Regions from separate parts of the Streptomyces sp. NBC_00667 genome, predicted to be linked through region 3. Evidence: riboswitches for the same ligand, from Rfam matches in the RefSeq annotation. Region 3 holds a riboswitch; each other region holds the start of a gene.
What was found. Region 3 has a riboswitch for cyclic di-AMP ahead of OHA81_RS13445 (transglycosylase family protein). Riboswitches for the same ligand answer to the same signal wherever they lie in the genome.
Positions count from the first base shown of each region.

Region 1 (7,055 bases), 2.2 Mb from region 3:
ACAGGGCGTCGGCCAGTGCGCCCAGTTCCACGTGGACCACCGCCACCGGCTTGCCCGGAGCCGCCGCCACCGCCTCCCGCAGCGCACCCGCCAGATCGCCGGCCAGCTCCTGCTCCCGCACCCACGGGATCGCCGTCACCACCACCGCGTCGTTGTCCGGCGAGGCCAGCGCCACGGCCAGGGCCGCCCGGAAGTCCTCAGGCGAGGCGGCCGTCGTCAGGTCCAGCGGCGCCAGCGGCCGCAGCCCTTCCGTCAGGCAGGCGTCGTACGTGAGCACCCCCAGCGACTCGGAGTTTCCGAGGATCGCCACCCTCGGCCCGGCCGGCAGCGGCTGTCCGGCCAGCAGCAGGCCGACGTCGACCAGTTCGGTGACCGTGTCGACCCGGATGACGCCCGCCTGCCGCAGCAGCGCCGAGACCGTCGCCTCGGGCAGCCGGGTCCCGGGTACGACGTGCCCGGCCGGGGTGTGGCGGCCGCCGCGGGCCACGACCACCGGCTTGACGGCGGCCGTCCGCCGGGCGAGACGGGTGAACTTGCGCGGGTTGCCCAGGGTTTCGAGGTACATCAGCGCCACATCGGTGGCTTCGTCGTCGTACCAGTACTGGAGGATGTCGTTGCCCGAGACGTCCGCGCGGTTGCCCGCCGAGACGAACGAGGACAGCCCCGCGCCCCGCCGCAGCAGCCCCGACAGCAGGGCGATGCCGATCGCGCCGGACTGGGTGAACAGGCCGATCCGGCCCCGCTCGGTGGCCGGTGCCGGGGCCAGCGAGGCGTTGAGCTCGATGTCGGGCGCGGTGTTGATCACCCCGAAGGCGTTCGGTCCGATCAGCCGCATCCCGTAGGACCGCACCTGCCTCAGCAGGTCGCGCTGGCGCTCCTGTCCCGCCGGCCCGCTCTCCCCGTATCCGGCGGAGAGCACCACCAGTCCCTGTACGCCGTGCTCCCCGCACGCCGCGACCGCGTCCGGCACCCGCTGCGCCGGGACGGCGATCACCGCGAGGTCGACCGGGGCCGTGATGCCGGCGAGCGAGCGGTAGGCCCGTACGCCGTCCAGCAGGTCGGTGTCGGTCGCCTCGTTGACCGCGTAGAGGTGCCCGTGGAAGCCGGCGTCCCGCAGGTTGCGCAAGACCGCCGCGCCGACGCCCGCGCCGGAGCGGCTGACGCCGATCACCGCCACGGAGCCGGGTGCCAGCAGCCGCTGGACGGAGCGGGCCTCGGCGCGCTGTTCACGGGCGCGCTGCACGGCGAGCGACTCGGCGGTGGGTTCGAGGTCGAGGGTGAGGTGGACGGACCCGTCCTCGAAGCTGCGCTTCTGCTGGTAGCCGGCGTCCGTGAACACCTTGATCATCTTGCTGTTGGCGGGCAGCACTTCGGCGGCGAACCTCCGGATGCCGCGCTCGCGGGCCACCGCGCCGATGTGTTCGAGGAGCGCGGAGGCCACCCCGCGGCCCTGGTGGGCGTCCTGGACCAGGAAGGCGACCTCGGCCTCGTCTGCGGGGGCGGACGCGGGCCGGCCGTCGGGGCCGATCCGGTCGTAGCGGACGGTGGCGATGAACTCTCCGCCGATGGTCGCGGCGAGGCCGACCCGGTCCACGTAGTCGTGGTGCGTGAAGCGGCGCACGTCGCGGTCGGAGAGCCGGGGGTACGGCGCAAAGAAGCGGTAGTACTTCGACTCGTCGGAGACCTGTTCGTAGAAGCTGACCAGCCGTCCCGCGTCATCGGTGGTGATGGGCCGGATCCGGGCGGTGCCGCCGTCGCGCAGGACGACGTCCGCTTCCCAGTGGGCCGGGTACGAGAGGTCCGACTCGGTGGTCATGGGCACACCCTAAGGGGCGCATCCCCCTGTCGGCGCGTGCGCGGCGCATGAGGCACATCAGGGCGAACCGGTGCAAGCTGGGGGAGGTCGAACGGCGGTGGATACGGGACGAAGGTCGGTCCGAGCATTCCGGGTGTCGTGAGAGACTGGTCTAGACAACCGAAAGAACCTGAAGGGCATCACCATGGCAGAGCGCCGCGTCAACGTCGGCTGGGCCGAGGGCCTGCACGCTCGTCCCGCCTCGATCTTCGTCCGCGCGACGACCGCTTCCGGCGTCCCGGTGACCATCGCGAAGGCGGGCGGCGACCCCGTCAACGCCGCTTCCATGCTGGCGGTTCTGGGCCTGGGCGCCCAGGGCGGCGAGGAGATCGTCCTCACGTCCGAGGCCGAGGGCGCCGAAGCCGCGCTGGACCGCCTGGCGAAGCTCGTCGCCGAGGGCCTCGAGGAGCTCCCGGAGACGGTCTGACCCCGTCCCCGGCCCTTCGGGTCGTCCTGCGCGGTGGAGCCGCGGCCCCCGGACCACCGGGCGCCGCGGCTCCGCTGCTTTCCGGCCGCAATTCCCGCGCGTCCTTCGGCCCGCATTTCAGCCACGGGAAATAACCGGCCGCTCGCGCATTCACCCCACCGGGGCAGGGAAATTCCCATTCCGCGCAGCCGGGGCCGGTGCCGAGAATGACCGGATACCTTTGTATACGGCCACTGTTAATGTCGGCCGCTCCCCGTGTTTACGGCAGGTTGCGAAGTCCTCACGCGCGTATCGCGCAGCCGGTAGCATCCGGCCGCACGTTCCACGTGCAGCCCGGTCAGCGTCCGGGCGCGCTCGGCGTCGCCCCGCACCACCGCGTCCACGATCGCGCCGTGCTCCGCCCAGGAGTCGGCCGGCCGGGCCGGGGGCCGCACCACGTACATCCAGGCGATCTTGTGCCGGGTCTGGGTCAGCACGGAGATCAGCCCGGGGCTGGCCGAGGCCTGCGCGAGCGTTTCGTGGAACCAGCCGCCCAGGGCGCGCAGGTCCTCCCCCCGCCCGTTCCTGGCCCGTTCGCGGCCCAGCCGGACCAGCCCGCGCAGCACCTTGAGGTGCCCTTCGGTCCGCCTGCGGGCGGCCCTCGCCGCGGCGAGCGGTTCCAGCAGCGCCCGCAGCTCCAGCAGGTCCGCCGCCTCCTGCTCGGTCGGCTCGGCGACACAGGCTCCCGCGTGCCGGCGGGTGGTGACGAACCCCTCCGCCTCCAGGGTGCGCAGCGCCTCGCGGACGGGGACGCGCGAGACTCCGTACCGGCGGGCGAGGACCTCCTCGGTCAGCCTGCCGCCCGGTTCGAAGACCCCGGAGACGATGTCGTCACGAATTGCGGTGCATACCGCGTGCGCGGGAATACGCAAGACCGGACTCCGCTCTCATTCCGACTGCCGGCTACCGGCGTTACCGCCACGACCGTACTGCGACTCTATTGCAACACACGACGATTTCCGAGAACGGCCGGAAATACGAAACATTTGCCGGGCAGCCGGAGAAGCGGGGCAGGAGGCGCAGGACGCGCGAGGCGGTGATACGCGCAAGGCCCCGGCTCGGTGAGCCGGGGCCTTGGACGGAAGCGGTGCGGTGCGGTGCGGTCAGACGCTGACGCCGTGCGAGCGCAGGTACGCCACCGGGTCGATGTCCGTGCCGTACGTGGCACCGGTACGGGCCTCGAAGTGCAGGTGCGGGCCGCTGGAGTTGCCCGTGGAGCCCGAGAGGCCGATCTGCTGACCGGGGGTGACCTGCTCGCCGACGGAGACGCTCAGCGAGGACATGTGTCCGTACTGGGTGTAGGTGCCGTCGTTGTGCTTGATGACCACGTTGTTTCCGTAGGCGCCACCCCAGCCGGCCTCGACGACGGTGCCCGCGCCCACGGCGTGGACGGTGGTGCCGGAGGCGGCGTGGAAGTCGATGCCCGTGTGGCTGCCGGAGGACCACATGCCGCCGCCCGCCTTGTACTGCGTGCTGACGTACGAGCCGTCGACCGGGGCCACGAAGGTGTTGAGGCGCTTGCGCTCCTCCTCGCGGGCCGCCCGCTCGGCGGCGTCACGCTCGGCCTTGGCCTTGGCCTCGGCGAGGCGCTTGGCCTCGGCGGCGCGGGTCTTGGCCTCGGCTTCGGCCTGCGCCTTGGCGGCGGCGACCTCGGCGGCACGGTTCTGGGACTCGGCCTGGGTGTGGATCTCGTTCTGGAGGTCCTCGGCGACGACCACGGCGCCGAGGCCGGTGTCCTCGATCGAGGGGGCCACGGCCTTGTCCGCGGCGAACGCGGGACCGGCCAGGGTGCCGACGACGCCAGTGGTGGCGAGGGCGGCTATGCCGGCGTAACCGGCGGTCTTGCGGCTCAGACGACTGGAACCACGGTGCTTACCGGCGGCACGACTGCCAAACGCCATGAAGGGTTTGATCCTTTCCTTCCCTCTCGCCTACCGGGTTAGCTGACGGGTTCGGAGCAGGAAGGTCTCCTACGGGCCCCTCTTGCGAGGTGGTCCGATTCACCCCAGGGACGCATGTGGGTCCCCGGCTCCCCAGGCTCGCGCCTGACGGGGACTCGGCGATCGCTGTCCGGTGCCGCGGGTGCGGCGGGCACAACTGACGGACAGCACGGCCGACGCTAGGCGGATCATCAGTCAATCTCCAAACAGACACGCCTTTTTGTTACCTACGCCACACCACATTCGATCAACCACACCACCAAACAGACAAAAAGGGACTCCGGCGGACAAGCCGCCGGAGTCCCCTGCACCAATCGGGCACGTGCTCCCGTCAGTTGGTGACGACGGTGACCTCACCGATCCCGAGGGCCCGGACGGACTCCTCGATCTGCGCCGCGTCACCGACCAGGACCGTGACCAGCCGCTCCACCGGGAACGCGGCGACGGCCGCCGAGGTCGCCTCCACCGTGCCGGTCGCGGCGAGCTGCGCGTACAACCGCGCCTGGTAGTCGTCCGGGAGCTCCTGCTCGACCTGGTCGGCCAGGGTTCCCGCGACCGAGGCCGCCGTCTCGAACTTCAACGGGGCCACCCCCACCAGGTTCTGCACCGCGACGTCCCGTTCGGCGTCGGTCAGGCCGCCCTCCGCGAGGGTGCGCAGCACCGTCCAGAGGTCGTCCAGCGCCGGGCCGGTGTTGGGCGTGTCCACCGAGCCGCTGATGGCGAGCATCGAGGCGCCCTTGCCGTCGGCGGTCGAACGCAGCACCTGGGCGAAGGCGCGCACGCCGTAGGTGTACCCCTTCTCCTCGCGCAGCACCTTGTCCAGGCGGGAGGTGAGGGTGCCGCCCAGGCAGTACGTGCCGAGCACCTGGGCCGCCCAGACGCGGTCGTGCCGGTCCGGGCCGATGCGGCCGATGAGCAGCTGCGTCTGGACCGCGCCGGGCCGGTCCACGATGACCACGCGGCCGGTGTCGTCGGCGGTCACCGGGGGCACGGGCAGCGGCGCGGCGCTGTCGCCGGTCCAGCCGCCCAGGGTGTCCGCGAGGACCGCGTCGAGGTCGATGCCGGTCAGGTCGCCGACGACCACCGCGGTGGCGGTGGAGGGGCGCACGTGGGCCTCGTAGAAGGCGCGTACGGCCGCGGAGTCGATCCGGGCCACCGTCTCCTCGGTGCCCTGGCGGGGCCGGGACATCCGCAGGGCAGCCGGGAAGAGCTCCTTGGAGAGCTCCTTCGCGGCGCGGCGCTGCGGGTTGGCCAGCTCGTGCGGGATCTCGTCGAGCCGGTTGCGCACCAGCCGGTCGACCTCGCCGTCCGCGAAGGCGGGGGCGCGCAGCGCCTCGGCGACCAGGCCGAGGGCCTTGGCCAGGCGGGAGGCCGGGACCTCCAGGGAGACCCGGATGCCCGGGTGGTCGGCGTGTGCGTCGAGCGTGGCGCCGCAGCGCTCCAGCTCGGCGGCGAACTCCTCGGCGGAGTGCTTGTCGGTGCCCTCCGACAGGGCGCGGGCCATGATGGTGGCCACGCCGTCCAGGCCCTCGGGCTCCGCGTCCAGCGGGGCGGCGAGGTTGATCTCGACGGCGATCACCTGCTGGCCCGGGCGGTGGCACCGCAGCAGGGTCAGGCCGTTGGGCAGCGAACCGCGCTCGGGGGCCGGGAAGGCCCAGGGCTTGGCCTCGCCGGCCTGCGGCTGCGGGTGGAGGGTCATCGTGACGGCTGCGGTGTCGCTCACTGCTCCGCCCCTTCGTTCTCGGTCTCGTCGGTCTCGTCGGACTCCGCAGAGAGCGGCTCGTACACGAGCACCGCGCGGTTGTCGGGGCGCAGCCGGGCCGCGGCCACGGCCTGTACTTCCTCGGCGGTGACGTCGAGGACGCGCTGGACGGCGGTCAGGGCGAGCTGCGGGTCGCCGAACAGGACCGCGTAGCGGCACAGTTCGTCGGCGCGGCCGGCCACCGTGCTCAGCCGGTCCAGCCACTCGCGCTCCAGCTGCGCCTGTGCGCGCTCCATCTCCTCGGCCGTCGGGCCCTCGGCGGCGAACCGCGCGAGTTCCTCGTCGACCGCCGCCTCGATGGCGGGCACCTCGATCCCGCTGGAGGTCTTCACGTCCAGCCAGCCCAGGGAGGGCGCGCCCGCGAGCCGCAGCAGGCCGAAGCCGGCCGCGACGGCGCTCTGGTCGCGCCGGACCAGGCGGTTGTGGAGGCGGGAGGACTCGCCGCCGCCCAGGATGGTCAGCGCCACGTCGGCGGCGTCGCACTCGCGGGTGCCGTCGTGCGGGAGCCGGTAGGCGGCCATCAGCGCGCGGGCCGGGACCTCCTCGACGATCTCCTCGCGGAGCTGGCCGCCCATGACCTCGGGCAGCGCGCCGTCGCGCGGCGGCTGCTTGCCGTCGTGCGCGGGAATGGTGCCGAAGTACTTCTCGATCCAGGCGAGCGTCTGCTCCGGGTCGATGTCGCCGACCACCGACAGGACGGCGTTGTTGGGCGCGTAGTACGTGCGGAAGAAGGTGCGGGCGTCCTCGAGGGAGGCGGCGTCCAGGTCGGCCATCGAGCCGATGGGCGTGTGGTGGTAGGGGTGGCCCTCCGGGTAGGCGAGGGCGGTCAGCTTCTCGAACGCGGTGCCGTAGGGGACGTTGTCGTACCGCTGGCGGCGCTCGTTCTTGACGACGTCGCGCTGGTTCTCCATGGACTCCTCGTCCAGGGCGGCCAGCAGCGAGCCCATGCGGTCCGCCTCCAGCCACAGCGCGAGCTCCAGCTGGTGGGCGGGCATCGTCTCGAAGTAGTTGGTGCGCTCGAAGCTGGTGGTG
Region 1 covers NZ_CP109022.1:5,120,141-5,127,195, reverse strand. Annotated here, with positions in the region: gene OHA81_RS23745 (bifunctional acetate--CoA ligase family protein/GNAT family N-acetyltransferase) at 1-1,816, opposite strand, end outside; gene OHA81_RS23740 (HPr family phosphocarrier protein) at 2,001-2,282, shown strand; gene OHA81_RS23735 (GntR family transcriptional regulator) at 2,519-3,193, opposite strand; gene OHA81_RS23730 (M23 family metallopeptidase) at 3,425-4,222, opposite strand; cyclic di-AMP (ydaO/yuaA leader) riboswitch at 4,235-4,393, opposite strand; gene OHA81_RS23725 (M16 family metallopeptidase) at 4,593-5,960, opposite strand; gene OHA81_RS23720 (M16 family metallopeptidase) at 5,981-7,055, opposite strand, start outside.
Region 1: it holds a riboswitch for cyclic di-AMP, as region 3 does, so the genes downstream of both, OHA81_RS23730 (M23 family metallopeptidase) here and OHA81_RS13445 (transglycosylase family protein) in region 3, are expected to answer to the same signal.

Region 2 (7,055 bases), 2.9 Mb from region 3:
GCCTCGAAGCGCTCGGCCACGTCGTCCGGGTCGGTCCCCGGACGGATGATGTCGTTGCCCCCCGCGCAGAAGGTGACCAGGTCGGGCGCGAGGGCCTTGGCCCTCGGCACCTGGTCGGCCACGATCTGGTCGAGCACCTTCCCCCGGACGGCCAGGTTCGCGTACCGGAAATCGTGTTCTTCCCGCTGATCGGCCAGGAGCACGGCGAGCCGGTCCGCCCAGCCGAGATACGAATCCCCGGGTCCCGGGTCCCCTACTCCCTCGGTGAAGCTGTCCCCGATCGCCGCGTACGAACCGATGGTCTTGAGTGTCGTCTTCGTCGCTGCCACAGCACCACATCCTTCACCCCCGCGGGCGACCTACGCCAACGTAATGAGGGTTTGACGGACCGTGATCTACGCCACGATGCACATGAGGAATAAGAAACGCGTGAGGCCGGGACCTCTTTCGGGGTTCCGGCCTCACGCGTCCGGGCGTCCCCGTCCCGCGGTGCGTCAGATGCTGACGCCCTTCGAGCGCAGGTAGGCGAGCGGGTCGATGTCCGAGCCGTAGGACGGACCGGTGCGGATCTCGAAGTGGAGGTGCGGGCCGGTCACGTTGCCGGTGGCGCCGGAGAGCCCGATCTGCTGTCCGGCGGTGACGCTCTGGCCGACCGAGACGGACAGCTGGGAGAGGTGGCCGTACTGGGAGTACTTGCCGTCGGCGTGCCGGATCACGACCTCGTTCCCGTACGCACCGCCCCAGCCCGCCGTGACCACGGTGCCGGCGCCGACCGCCTTGACGCTGGTGCCGGTGCTCGCGATGAAGTCGACACCGGTGTGGTAACCGGAGGACCACATGCTGCCCGCCTGCTTGTACGGGGTGGAGGTCCCGCCGCTGACCGGGGCGACGAATCCGGACGCCGTCACGGCGCCGGTGGAGGAGCCGGAGTCCTGCGTGGACGGGGCGTCGGGCTGCTCGGCCGCGGAACCGCTGCCGGAGCCGGCCTCGGAGGACGCATGGGCCCCGGCGGAGGACCGCTCGGAGGTGTCCGGAGCCGGGGCAGTGCCCGCGACACGGGAAGCCGGCTTGGCGGGGGTGCGGTCACCGTGCCCGCCGAGCGTCAGCCGCAGCCCCGGGTGGATGAGGGAGGGATCCGCGCCGACGGCCTCGCGGTTGTCGGCGTACAGCCGCTGCCAGCCGCCGGACACGTGGCGCTCGGCGGCGATCTTCGACAGGTAGTCGCCGGGGACGACGGTGTAGACGCCGGGGGCGGCGGCCGGAGCGGCGGCGGGCGCGGCCTGCACGGACACCGGGAGCTGCGGGGCCTGGACGGGCAGCGCGGTGTGGGCGGCTGCGGGGACGGCGTGGGCGCCGGCGGCACCCATCAGCGGCAGCGCGAGCGCTGCGCCGCCGGTACCGGCTGCGGCCAGTCCGCGGGGGATGGCACGGGACTTCGGTCGGCGGTGCTTGCCTTTTGCGGGCATGACGAATTCCTCTCCGTCGCCTGCGAGGTGAGCTGTCGGGTTCGGACTGGAGATGTCCGGTCGTACGCACAGCGGCGACGTACGACTTCACCCCGAGCCGTTCCGGCGGGAAGATCCGGAACAGCGGCTTACCTGGTTCCCCCGCTCCTGCCGCGCGCGTGAATAGTCGGGTGCGGTTCCCGGGCGGCGGCAGGATTCGGCGGTCCACCCGGATCGATCGCGAAGGTAATCCAGCGGGGCAGTGCACAACAAGCCATGAATTCCCTGACGGAATAGCAGATATGAGGAGCCGGCTGAATTCCCGTCACCCTGCGTCCATTCCGCTCCCCCAACGGCCGCGGCGACAAGGGAATTCGCGTTCCGCGATCAGGCACGCTCGGTCACCGTATGATCTGGCTCACGGCGTCCGGCGCGATCTCGCCCCCGGATATGGCAAGTTGGCCCCAACCCGCCCAATTCGGACAGCGCGACACGACCCGGCAGCCCACGGCCACCACCCCGGCCGCGACGGCCCACGACGATGCGGAGGATCCGTTCCGTGACCCAGCAGATAGCCGCCAACCCGCCCACGGGGCCCGAACTGTCCGGAGTGCGCAATTTCCGCGATGTGGGTGGCCTGCCGACCACCGACGGACGGAGGGTCAGGTCGGGACTTCTCTTCCGAAGCGGACATCTGGCACATGCCACCGAAAACGATGTGGAATTCCTGACCTCACTCGGTCTGCACACCGTTTTCGACTTCCGCAACGGTGCCGATCACGCGCTGGAAGGGCCGGACGTCGATCTGCCCGGCGTGCGGAACGTGAACATTCCCCTGACGGACCCGGCGGACGGCCGGGAGTTCTGGAAAATGGTCCGCGACGGCGATCTGGGGCAGCTCCGGGGTCTCCTGGGCGAGGGAAGGGCCGCCGCCCGGATGCAGAACTCGTACCGGACGATCATCAGGGACCGGACGGCCGAGCACAGCCGGGTCGTCCACGCGCTCGCCGAGGACAGCGTCCCGGCCCTGATGCACTGCGCGGCCGGCAAGGACCGGGCCGGTCTGTCGATAGCCGTCACCCTGCTCGCCCTCGGGGTCGAGCGCGAGGCGATCGTGGCGGACTACCTGGAGTCGAACGCCCCGCACAACCGCTATCGGGTGCGCCGCACCGACGACTCCCCCGACGCCCGCTCCCCCGAGGTGATGGAGCTGCTGGCCCCGCTCTTCGACGCCCGCGCCGAGTTCCTGACCACGGCGTTCGAGACGATCGACGCGACGTGGGGCGGGGTGGGGCCCTACCTGGCCGAGGGGCTCGGGCTCACGCCCGCGACCCTCGGCCGGCTGAGGGACCGGCTCCTCGACTGACCGGCGGCTCGACCCACCGGCTGCTCGGGCGGCCGGCCGCTCCCCTGGCCTGGACCGGCCAAGACGACCGGGGCAGGCCGTCAGCGGTTGCCGACGGCCTGCTTCACCAGCGTCCTGCCGAAGTCCCACATCAGGGCGCCCCCGCCGTGCGCCTCGTCCATGACCTCGCGGAAGGCGGTGACGAACCGGTCCACATCCGCCTCGTCCACGATCAGCGGCGGGATCAGCTTGATGACCTCCAGGTGGTCTCCGGAGACCTGCGTGAGGATCCGGTGCTTCTGGAGCAGCGGGACCACGACCATCTGCGCGAAGAGCCCCTTGCGGGCCGCCTGGAGCATCGTCCAACGGCTGCGCAGACCCAGGGAGGACGGCCGGCCGAACTCGATGCCGATCATCAGTCCGCGCCCGCGCACCTCGTGGAGCAGCTCGTACTCGTCCACCAGCGCCGCGAGCCGTCCGCGCAGCAGGTCGCCCGTCGCGCGGGCGTTGGCCACGATCCCCTCGTCCTCCATGACGGTGAGCACCGCCAGCCCGGCCGCCATCGCCTGCGCGTTGGAGCCGAAGCTGGCGGAGTGCACCAGCACCCGGTCCATGGAGGAGTAGACCTTCTTGAAGATCCAGTCCCTGCCGAGGGTCGCCCCGACCGGGACGTAGCCCCCGGAAAGGGCCTTGGCCACGCACACCAGGTCCGGTTCCAGGCCCGGCTCGTGCTGGTACGCGTAGAACTCCCCGGTTCGCCCGAGGCCGGTCTGCACCTCGTCGGCGATCAGCAGCGCCTTGTGGCGGCGCAGCAGGTCCTGTGCGGCGAGCAGGAACCCGGGCGGGGGCGCGAGGACCCCCTTGCCCTGGATGGGCTCCACGACGAAGGCGGCCACGTCGCCCGCTTTCAGCTCCCGCTCCAGCGCGGCCAGGTCGCCGAGCGGGATCCGGGTGTCGGGCAGCAGCGGGGCGAAGCCGTCGCGGAAGCCACCCTCGCCGTTGATCGAGAGGGAGCCGGCGGTCAGGCCGTGGAAAGCGTGGTCGCAGTAGAGGACCCTGGGGCGTCCGGTGGCGTACCGGGCGAACTTGAGGGCGGTCTCCACCGCTTCGGTGCCGCTGTTGCCGAAGAAGACCCGGTCCAGGTGGGGGCTGTAGGAAAGGAGCTTTTCGGCCAGCAGCCCGGGCAGGGGCTGGCAGTCGAAGCGGGTGAGGTCGGCGAGCTGGGCGTCCAGGACGTCGTGCAGCGCCCGGCGGACGACCGGGTGGTGGCGGCCGAGGCCCATCACGCCGAACCCGGCGAGCATGTCGAGGTAGTCGTTGCCCTCGGCGTCCCAGAAGTGGGCGCCTTCGGCCCGCACGTAGACCTTGTCGAAGCCGATGGTGTGCAGCATCCGGGGCAGCTGGTGGTTGAGGTGCCGGGCGTGCAGTTCGTACCGCTCGGCGCCGCGTTCGGCCAGCAGGGCGCCGAGGTCGAAGCCCTTGCCCCCTCCCGTGGCGGGCGTCATGCCGAGGTGTCCCGGTTGCCGCCGAGCGTCTCCCTGGCCGCGCGCAGGGACTCCTTGAGGGAGCCCATCGTGGCGAGGACGGCGGTCGGCTCGTAGCCGCAGTGCGCCATGCAGTTCGCGCAGCGGGGGTCCTTCCCGCGGCCGTACTTGCTCCAGTCGGTGTCGTCGACCAGTTCCCGGTACGTGGGGACGTACCCGTCGCTCATCAGGTAGCAGGGCCGCTGCCAGCCGAAGAGGGAGTAATTCGGAATGGCCCAGGCGGTGCAGGGAAAATCGGCCTTGCCCTCCAGGAAGTCGAGGAAGAGCGGGGAGTGGTTGAGCCGCCAGCGCCGCCGGTTGCCGCCGGCGAACGCCTTCTTGAACAGTTCCCTGGTCTGATCGACGCCGAGGAAATGTTCCTGGTCGGGGGCCTTTTCGTAGGCGTAGGCGGGCGAGATCATCATTTCGTCGACCTTGAGGTCGTCGTTGAGGTAGTTCAGCACCTCGATGACCGTCTGCGGTGTGTCGGTGTTGAAGAAGGTGGAGTTCGTGGTGACGCGGAAACCGAGCCTCTTGGCTTCCTTGATGGCCGCCACGGCCTCGTCGAAGACGCCTTCCTTGGCCACGGACTCGTCGTGCCGCTCGCGCAGCCCGTCGATGTGCACCGCGAAGGCGAAGTACGGGGAGGGCGTGAACTTCTCGATCTTCTTGCGCAGCAGCATCGCGTTGGTGCAGAGGAAGACGTACTTCCTGCGCGCCACCAACTGCCGGACGATCTCGTCGATCTGGGGGTGCATCAGGGGTTCGCCGCCGGCGATGGACACCATGGGCGCCCCGGATTCCAGCACGGCGCCGACGGCCTGGGCGACGGGCATGCGCTGCTTGAGCACCCCCGCCGGGTGCTGGATCTTCCCGCACCCCTCGCAGGCCAGGTTGCAGGCGTAGAGCGGCTCCAGCTCGACGATCAGCGGGAACTTCTCACGCTTGCGCAACTTCTGTTCGAGAAGATAGGTCCCGACCCTGATGGACTGTCGCAACGGCATGGCCATCTGGCTCACCTCCTGGGGAGCAGCAAAGAACGGTGCCAGTCATAAAACGCGGGCAGTACGGCACGCAATACACGGAAGGCCGATATTCCTCCGCGAACCGTGCCGATTCGGACGAGCTCATGCTCCGGAGCGTCCACGATCACCCGGACGGCCGCAACCGGACGGCTCGCGCCCCTGGTGGCGGTCCACAAGGTGGCGGCGGATTCCATGTCGACGGCGATGGCGCCGGTGGCGCGCAGCTGGGCGCGCTCCTGGCCCCGTACGACGTGGTCCGATCCGGTCAGTACGCCGGTGTGCACGGTCCGGCCGGGAACGGCCCGGGCCAGTGCCCCGGCGAGCAGGGGGACGCCGTCGCAGACGACGGTGCCCCGGGGGTCCCGGGCCTCCTCGGCGACGACGAGGTCGCCGGGGTTCATGCCGGGGGCGAGGCCGGCGCAGAAGCCGGTGGCGAGTACGGCGGCCCCGCCCATGCCGGGCGGGGCGAGGGCCCGGGTGACGGCCCGCTCGGCGGCGCGCGGTCCCATGCCGGTGCGCAGGACGGTGTACTCCTGCGGGGAGCCGCGGTCGCCGCCGCTGCGCAGGGCCAGCCGTTCGATGCGCAGGGCGCAGGCGACGAGCAGCGGTACGCAGGAGGGGTCGGCCCGGTCGCCCATCAGGCCTCCTCGGCCAGGGCCGCCGTGGCCTCGCGGACGGGACCGGCCGTGGTCACGTGGGCGGGACCCGCCGTGAACCGGCCCTCGGGGCCGAACGGTTCCCCGTACAGGTAGCGGCCGAGCGCGGTGAGCGGGAACACCTGCCGGTACAGGTGGTAGTTGATGGAGAAGTCCCAGGGGAAGCCGGTGCCGGTGAAGTACGGCTCGTCCCAGGAGCCGTCCTCGCGTTGGGTGTGTACGAGGTGCGCGATGCCGCGCTCCACGGCCTTGCCCCCGCGTTCCCCGGCCGAGAGCAGGGCCATGAGCGCCCACGCGGTCTGGGAGGGGGTGGAGGCGCCCTTCCCGGCCCAGGCGGGGTCCTTGTACGACCGCTGGTCCTCCCCCCACCCCCCGTCCTCGTTCTGTACGGACTCCAGCCAAGCCACCGCCCGCCGGATCGCGGGGTGCCCGGTGGGGAACCCCGCGGCGGTGAGGGCCGGGACCACCGAGCCGGTGCCGTACACGTAGTTGGTGCCCCAGCGGCCGAACCAGGCTCCGCTGGGCTCCTGTTCGGCCAGCAGCCAGGCGATGCCCCGCCGGGTCCGGGCGTCACCCGTCATGCCTTCGACTGCCAGCATCTCGACGACGTGGGCCGTGACGTCGGCCGAGGGAGGGTCGATGACCTCGCCGAAGTCGCAGAAGGGCAGCCGGTTGGGGAAGGGACTGGTGTTGTCGGCGTCGAAGGCACCCCAGGCACCGTTCTTCGACTGCATGCCGAGGTTCCAGGACACCCCGCGGGCGATGGCGGCCTCGACCTTCGCCGAATCGGGGTGCGCGATCCGGCGCAGGGCGAGGACCACCTCGGCGGTGTCGTCGATGTCGGGGTAGTTGTCGTTGTGGAACTCGAACGCCCAGCCGCCGGGGGCGAGTCCGGGCCTTCGGACGGCCCAGTCGCCGCTGCGCGTGATCTCCTCGCCGAGCATCCAGTCGGCCGCCTTGAGCAGGGCGGGGTGATCGGGAGGCAGGCCCGCGTCGGCCAGGGCGATGGCGGCCAGGCAGGTGTCCCAGACCGGTGACTGACAGGCCTCGATCATCCGGGT
Region 2 covers NZ_CP109022.1:5,746,692-5,753,746, reverse strand. Annotated here, with positions in the region: gene OHA81_RS26310 (SGNH/GDSL hydrolase family protein) at 1-329, opposite strand, end outside; gene OHA81_RS26305 (LysM peptidoglycan-binding domain-containing M23 family metallopeptidase) at 495-1,466, opposite strand; cyclic di-AMP (ydaO/yuaA leader) riboswitch at 1,469-1,645, opposite strand; gene OHA81_RS26300 (tyrosine-protein phosphatase) at 2,005-2,811, shown strand; gene OHA81_RS26295 (aspartate aminotransferase family protein) at 2,892-4,295, opposite strand; gene hpnH (adenosyl-hopene transferase HpnH) at 4,292-5,323, opposite strand; gene OHA81_RS26285 (phosphorylase family protein) at 5,329-5,976, opposite strand; gene shc (squalene--hopene cyclase) at 5,976-7,055, opposite strand, start outside.
Region 2: it holds a riboswitch for cyclic di-AMP, as region 3 does, so the genes downstream of both, OHA81_RS26305 (LysM peptidoglycan-binding domain-containing M23 family metallopeptidase) here and OHA81_RS13445 (transglycosylase family protein) in region 3, are expected to answer to the same signal.

Region 3 (7,055 bases):
GCCCGTACCGCAGGCGGCGCACGACCTCCGCGTCCCACCAGGGCGGGTCCTCGCTCTGCTCGGCCGCGGCGGTCATCACCCCGGCGATCACCCGGTACGCCTCGGCCCAGGCCCGCGCCACGGCCGGGGTCCACGCCTCGCCGGCGGCCTCCGCGAGCGCGGCCAGCAGGCTGGTGCCGACGGCCGCGTACTGCTCGGGACCGGCCATGAACTTGCGGTGGTCACGGCCGAGGTCGCGGAGATAGGGGAGGAGCGACTCGCTGTCCAGATGGGCGATGACATGCGTGAGGGCGGCGAACAGCCGGTCCCGCTGCCGCTCCATCTCCTCGGCGGAGGCGGGAAAGAGCCCGCGGAGCTCGGGGTGGTGCCAAAAGAGGTGGGAGTAGAAGAACCGGGTCGCGTGCTCGGCGCGTCTCTCCACCACCGCGAAGCTGCTCTTCAAGATCCTCACGTCCACAGGACCGAAGTAGGAACGGCGGAGGCGGGCCGGGTCAAGGGACGGCGTATATACGGCCAGCCCCGACGAACCGGCCATGAACCGGGCATAGCGGATGCGGGCCGGCGGCCGGGATACGGTCGACGGGTGCACGAGCCGACTCCCGCAGCCCCCGAAGACCCCGCCTCCCCCCAGGGCCCCACCCTGTTCGACTGGGAGTTCGCCACCGACCCGTATCCGGCGTACGCCTGGCTGCGCGAGCACGCGCCCGTGCACCGGACCAAGCTGCCCAGCGGGGTCGAGGCCTGGCTGGTGACGCGCTACGCGGATGCCCGTCAGGCCCTCGCCGACCAGCGGCTCAGCAAGAACCCGGCGCACCACGCGGAGCCGGCGCACGCCAAGGGCAAGACCGGGATCCCGGGTGAGCGCAAGGCGGAGCTGATGACGCACCTGCTGAACATCGACCCGCCGGACCACACCCGGCTGCGGCGGCTGGTGTCGAAGGCCTTCACCCCGCGCAGGGTCGCCGAGTTCACCCCGCGGGTACAGGAGCTGACCGACCACCTCATCGAGCAGTTCGAGAGCAGGGGTGAGGCGGACCTCATCCACGAGTTCGCCTTCCCGCTCCCCATCTACGCCATCTGCGAGATGCTCGGCGTCCCGCGCGAGGACCAGGACGACTTCCGGGACTGGGCCGGGATGATGATCCGGCACGGCGGCGGGCCGCGCGGCGGTGTGGCCCGCTCGGTCAAGCAGATGCGGACGTACCTCGGCGAACTCATCCACCGCAAAAGGGATGATCTGGGCGACGACCTCATCTCGGACCTGATCCGCGCCAGCGATCACGGTGACCACCTGACGGAGGCGGAGGCCACGGCGATGGCTTTCATCCTGTTGTTCGCCGGTTTCGAGACGACTGTGAATTTGATCGGCAATGGGCTGCATGCCCTTTTCATGAACCCCGGTCAGCGCGAGCGCCTGCAGACCTCGCTCGCCGCCGGCGAGAGCGCCCTGCTGGCCACGGGTGTCGAGGAACTCCTGCGCTACGACGGCCCGGTGGAGCTGGCGACCTGGCGCTTCGCCACCGAGCCGTTCCTCCTCGGCGGTCGGCACATCGCCGCCGGCGACCCGGTCCTGGTGGTCCTCGCGGCCGCCGACCGCGACCCCGAGCGGTTCGCGGATCCGGACACCCTGGACCTGTCCCGCAGTGACAATCAGCACCTCGGGTACGGCCACGGGATCCACTACTGCCTCGGCGCCCCGCTCGCCCGGCTCGAAGGGCAGACCGCCCTCGCGAGTTTGCTGATGCGTCTGCCAGATCTGGAACTGGCTGTTCCGCCTGCGGACCTGCGCTGGCGCGGTGGACTGATCATGCGTGGCCTGCGCACCCTTCCGGTCCGCTTCACACCCCGAAACAAGTGAGGGCGCCACCGGGCGCCGCCTGACCCGAAGTCAGTTACCGGCCGAACTTGTGACATGCGTTCGAAGGCGGCTAGGTTCTGCCGTTACCCCGCCGTTATGCGAAAGGTGCACTACATGCGTTCCGGGAACGGCCGCCACAGACGCCCCCGCCAGGTACCCGCCCTGGTCGTAACCGCCGGAGTCACGGGCTCCGCGCTGGCACTGCCGCTGCTCGCGGCCACCAACGCCTCGGCAGCGGACACCTCCACGTGGGACAGCGTCGCCGAGTGTGAGAGCGGCGGTACCTGGAGCGCCAACTCCGGCAGCGGGGCCTACGGCGGGCTCCAGTTCACCCAGGAGCAGTGGAACAACGCCGGCGGGCTCGAATTCGCGAAGCGCCCCGACCTCGCCAGCCGGTCCCAGCAGATAGCCGTCGGCGAGCGGGTGCTCGCCTCGCAGGGCCCCCAGGCGTGGCCGCTGTGCGCGGCGTCGTCCGGTCTCGTCAAGGACGGCCCCGCCGCCGACGTGGACCCGGGCGCCCTCGGCTCCCCGCGGCAGGTCGCCCCCAGCCCCTCGCGTCCCGAGGCCGCGGTGCCGGGCACCGGCTCGGCCGACCCCGCCACCGACTTCGGTGCGCCCACCCCGGCCGCCCCTGCCCCGGCAGCTCCGGGCCCGTCCGCCACGGCGCCGTTCACGCTGCCCATCGCGCCGCTCGCGCCCAACAGCGGACTGCCCGTCATGCCCGACCCGGACCCCGCGACGCCGACGCCGACGCTGCCGGGCGACCCGAACGCCACCGCGCCGGTGACGCCCGCTCTCCCGGGCACCCCGGCCACGCCGGGCACTCCGTCCACCCCGGCCACCCCGGGGGCCCCCGCCACGCCGTCCCCGTCCGCGACGCCCTCCACGCCCGCCGCCCCGGCGGCCGGGACCCCGTCCGCCACGCCGAACGCGCCCGCGGCCGACTCCGTGACGACGGGCGGCGGCAAGCACCGCGGCCCGGCCGCGGTCGAGACGCCCGCAGCGCCTGACGCCGCGTCGGAGCCCACGTACACGGTGAAGGCGGGCGACAGCCTGGCCGCCATCGCGGACGCCCAGGGGCTCAAGGGGGGCTGGAACGCGCTCTACGAGGCCAACGAGCAGGTCATCGGCAACGACGCCGACCTCATCAAGCCCGGTCAGAATCTGGATCTAACCAAGAAATAACGGGCACTTCGGGCGGCCGTAAAGACCTGAATGCCCGTTATCCGCAAGTGAGACATGCGTCTCTTCCGGTCAACTGGCGTGTCTCGTACCGAAGCTCCCGCAAACCCCGCCCTCACCTGCGAAAACGCCCCTAAGCGGAACGCAAGCAGGTCGATTTCTCCCCGATGTCCCTCGTTGAACATCGGGGAGAGACCTGTCTACCTTCTGAATCGCTCGCCACCGCGAGCCTCTTCGACCGCATCGCCGAATCCTGCCGGCGGACGGAGAGAACAGTCGTCGCGTAAAGCGCCGAAGGCAGGAGCGGGGGAACCAAGGTAGGCGCCGGGAACGGCCGTTGAGAGACGGTCATGGAACCGGCTAGGGGTTAAGCCGCGCGCTGGTCGCGCGGCCGGGCAACTCACTCGCCCGAACCCGACAGCTCACCTCGCAGGCGTCGGTGAGGAGAAACTCCATGCTGCTTTCCGGCAAGGGCAAGCACCGCCGCGCCACGGCCATTGAGCGGACCACCCGCATCGTCACGCTCGCCGGCGTCGCCGGTGTCGCCGTCGCCGCGCCGCTCATGGCAGCCGGCTCCGCGAGCGCCGCGACCGCCTCCGAGTGGGACCGCGTCGCGGCCTGCGAGTCCGGCGGCAACTGGGCCATCAACACCGGCAACGGTTACTACGGCGGCCTGCAGTTCTCGTCCTCCACCTGGGCCGCCTACGGCGGCAAGGCGTACGCCGCGCAGGCCAACCAGGCCTCGAAGTCCCAGCAGATAGCCATCGCCGAGAAGGTCCTCAAGGGCCAGGGCAAGGGCGCGTGGCCGTCCTGCGGCGTGGGCCTGTCGAACTCCTCGTACAGCGGCGGCGGCGCGGCCGAGGCCCCCAAGCCGAAGCCGAAGACCGAGACCAAGGCCGCCCCGGCGCCGAAGAAGGAGACCAAGCGGCCCGAGGCCCCGGTCACCCGCTCCGAGCGCTCCGAGGCCGCCCCGGCTCCGAAGGCCGCCCCGAAGGCCGCCCCGAAGACCGAGGCCCCGAAGACGGGCAACGGCTCGTACGAGGTCAAGGAGGGCGACACCCTGGGCACCATCGCCGAGGTGAACGGCGTCAAGGGTGGCTGGGAGAAGCTGTTCGAGCTGAACAAGGACATCGTGTCCGACGCCGACCTGATCTTCCCGGGCCAGAAGCTGAAGCTCAGCTGAACCATCGGGTAACACCGAATCCGACCACCGCCCGGCGCGTACCCCCCACGCGCCGGGCGGTGGCGCGTGCGCGTACGGGTGCGCCCGGAACCGGGGCCGAAGGGTGGTCCCTTTGTCCCGGAAAACGGGTGTCCGGCCGGTTTTTCGTCCCAGGGGCCGGGCGGTCGGCCGGTCCAGTGCCCGGAGCCGGTTAGGCTCTAGTCGGCAGGGCCGTCCCACGGTCCCCCGCCACCGCACACCCAGCGTCACATCCCAGAAGGAGATGCTCGTGCCGTCCATCGACGTCGTCGTAGCCCGGGAAATCCTGGACTCCCGAGGCAACCCCACGGTCGAGGTCGAGGTGGGCCTCGACGATGGCAGCACCGGCCGTGCTGCAGTCCCGTCCGGCGCCTCCACCGGTGCATTCGAGGCCATCGAGCTCCGTGACGGTGACCCCAACCGTTACATGGGCAAGGGTGTCGAGAAGGCCGTCCTCGCCGTCATCGAGCAGATCGGCCCGGAGCTCGTCGGCTACGACGCCACCGAGCAGCGGCTGATCGACCAGGCCATGTTCGACCTGGACGCCACCGACAACAAGGGCTCCCTCGGCGCCAACGCCATCCTCGGCGTCTCCCTCGCCGTCGCGCACGCCGCGTCCGAGGCCTCGGACCTGCCGCTCTTCCGCTACCTCGGCGGCCCGAACGCGCACCTGCTGCCCGTCCCGATGATGAACATCCTCAACGGTGGGTCGCACGCCGACTCCAACGTCGACATCCAGGAGTTCATGATCGCCCCGATCGGCGCGGAGTCCTTCTCCGAGGCGCTGCGCTGGGGCGCGGAGGTCTACCACACCCTCAAGAAGGTCCTGCACACCAAGGGCCTCTCCACCGGCCTCGGCGACGAGGGCGGCTTCGCCCCGAACCTGGAGTCCAACCGCGCCGCGCTCGACCTCATCGTCGAGGCCATCAAGCAGGCCGGCTACACCCCGGGCAAGGACATCGCGCTCGCGCTCGACGTCGCCGCGTCCGAGTTCTACAAGGACGGCAAGTACGAGTTCGAGGGCCAGTCCCGCTCGGCCGCCGAGATGACCGAGTACTACGCCGAGCTCGTCGAGGCGTACCCGCTCGTCTCCATCGAGGACCCGCTGTTCGAGGACGACTGGGCCGGCTGGAAGACCGTCACCGACCGCCTGGGCTCCAAGGTCCAGATCGTCGGCGACGACCTCTTCGTCACCAACCCGGAGCGTCTGGCCCGCGGCATCGAGGAGGGCTCCGCGAACGCCCTGCTCGTCAAGGTCAACCAGATCGGTTCGCTGACCGAGACGCTGGACGCGGTCGAGATGGCGCAGCGCAACGGCTTCAAGTGCATGATGTCGCACCGCTCCGGCGAGACCGAGGACGTCACCATCGCCGACCTCGCCGTCGCCGTGAACTGCGGCCAGATCAAGACCGGCGCCCCGGCCCGCTCGGACCGCGTCGCCAAGTACAACCAGCTGCTGCGCATCGAGGAGATCCTCGACGACGCCGCCGTGTACGCGGGCCGCTCGGCGTTCCCGCGGTTCCGCTCCGCGGACCAGTAGGCACGGCAGACAGGTGTGAGGGCGAGGGGTAATTACCCTCTTGCCTCCGTACGTCCCCGCACTCGGTCCCGTACCGTGTGCGGGGACGTATTGCGTAGTGCGGGCGCAGGGGAGGCGGGGCCATGGCCGGGAACCGGGATCGGTTCTCCACCTTCTCGACCGCGACGAGGCTCAAGCAGCTCGGTGAGCGGACCGCCGCCCACGTCTACCGCTCGCAGTCGCGCCGCCAGGTCCGCCGCAGCCGGCTCACCGGCCGGGCGGCGCTGCTGGTGCTCGTCCTCTGTACGCTGGTCGTCGCCCTCGCGTACCCGATGCGCCAGTACGTGTCCCAGCGCTCGGAGATCGCGGACCAGCAGCGGGCCGCCGACGGCGCGCGCAAGCGCCTCGAACAGCTGCGCGACGAGAAGGCCCGCTGGCAGGACCCGGCCTACGCCGAGCAGCAGGCGCGCAAGCACCTGCACTTCCTGCGGCCGGGCGAGATCGGCTACATCATGAACGACCCCGGGGCCGAGGCCGCCGAACACCGCCGCACCGGGCAGGCCGGCTCCGACCGGCCCTGGTACTCGAACGTCTGGGACGGCGTCGACAAGGCCGACCGGCCCGGCGACTGACCCAGACCACCCATACGAAACGAAGAGACGCACTCCAGGCATGCAGACGCCCCCGCCCCAGACCGACCGCACCGAGCCGACCGCCGCGGACATCGAGGCGTTCGAGCAGCAGCTCGGCCGCCCGCCGCGCGGCCTGCGCGCCATCGCCCACCGCTGCCCCTGCGGGCAGCCGGACGTCGTGGAGACCGCGCCCCGGCTCCCCGACGGCACCCCCTTCCCGACGCTGTACTACCTGACCTGCCCGCGCGCCGCCGGTGCGATCGGCACGCTGGAGGCCAACGGCGTGATGCGGGAGATGCAGGCCCGGCTCGCCGAGGACCCCGAGCTGGCCGCCGCCTACCGGGCCGCGCACGAGGACTACATCACCCGCCGCGACGCCATCGAGGTGCTCCAGGGCTTCCCGAGCGCCGGTGGCATGCCGGACCGGGTGAAGTGCCTGCACGTCCTGGTCGGCCACTCGCTGGCGGCCGGGCCCGGGGTGAACCCGTTCGGCGACGAGGCGCTGGCGATGCTGCCCGAGTGGTGGGCCAAGGGGCCGTGCGTCACGCCGTGCACGGGGGAGAAGGAGTCGTCGCAGTGACCCGGGTGGCAGGCATCGACTGCGGTACGAACTCCATCCGCCTGCTGGTCGCCGACTGCGACCCGGCGACGGGTGAGCTCGTG
Region 3 covers NZ_CP109022.1:2,885,793-2,892,847, reverse strand. Annotated here, with positions in the region: gene OHA81_RS13460 (globin domain-containing protein) at 1-451, opposite strand, end outside; gene OHA81_RS13455 (cytochrome P450 family protein) at 584-1,858, shown strand; gene OHA81_RS13450 (LysM peptidoglycan-binding domain-containing protein) at 1,973-3,043, shown strand; cyclic di-AMP (ydaO/yuaA leader) riboswitch at 3,320-3,491, shown strand; gene OHA81_RS13445 (transglycosylase family protein) at 3,495-4,223, shown strand; gene eno (phosphopyruvate hydratase) at 4,486-5,781, shown strand; gene OHA81_RS13435 (FtsB family cell division protein) at 5,904-6,392, shown strand; gene OHA81_RS13430 (DUF501 domain-containing protein) at 6,433-6,972, shown strand; gene OHA81_RS13425 (Ppx/GppA phosphatase family protein) at 6,969-7,055, shown strand, end outside.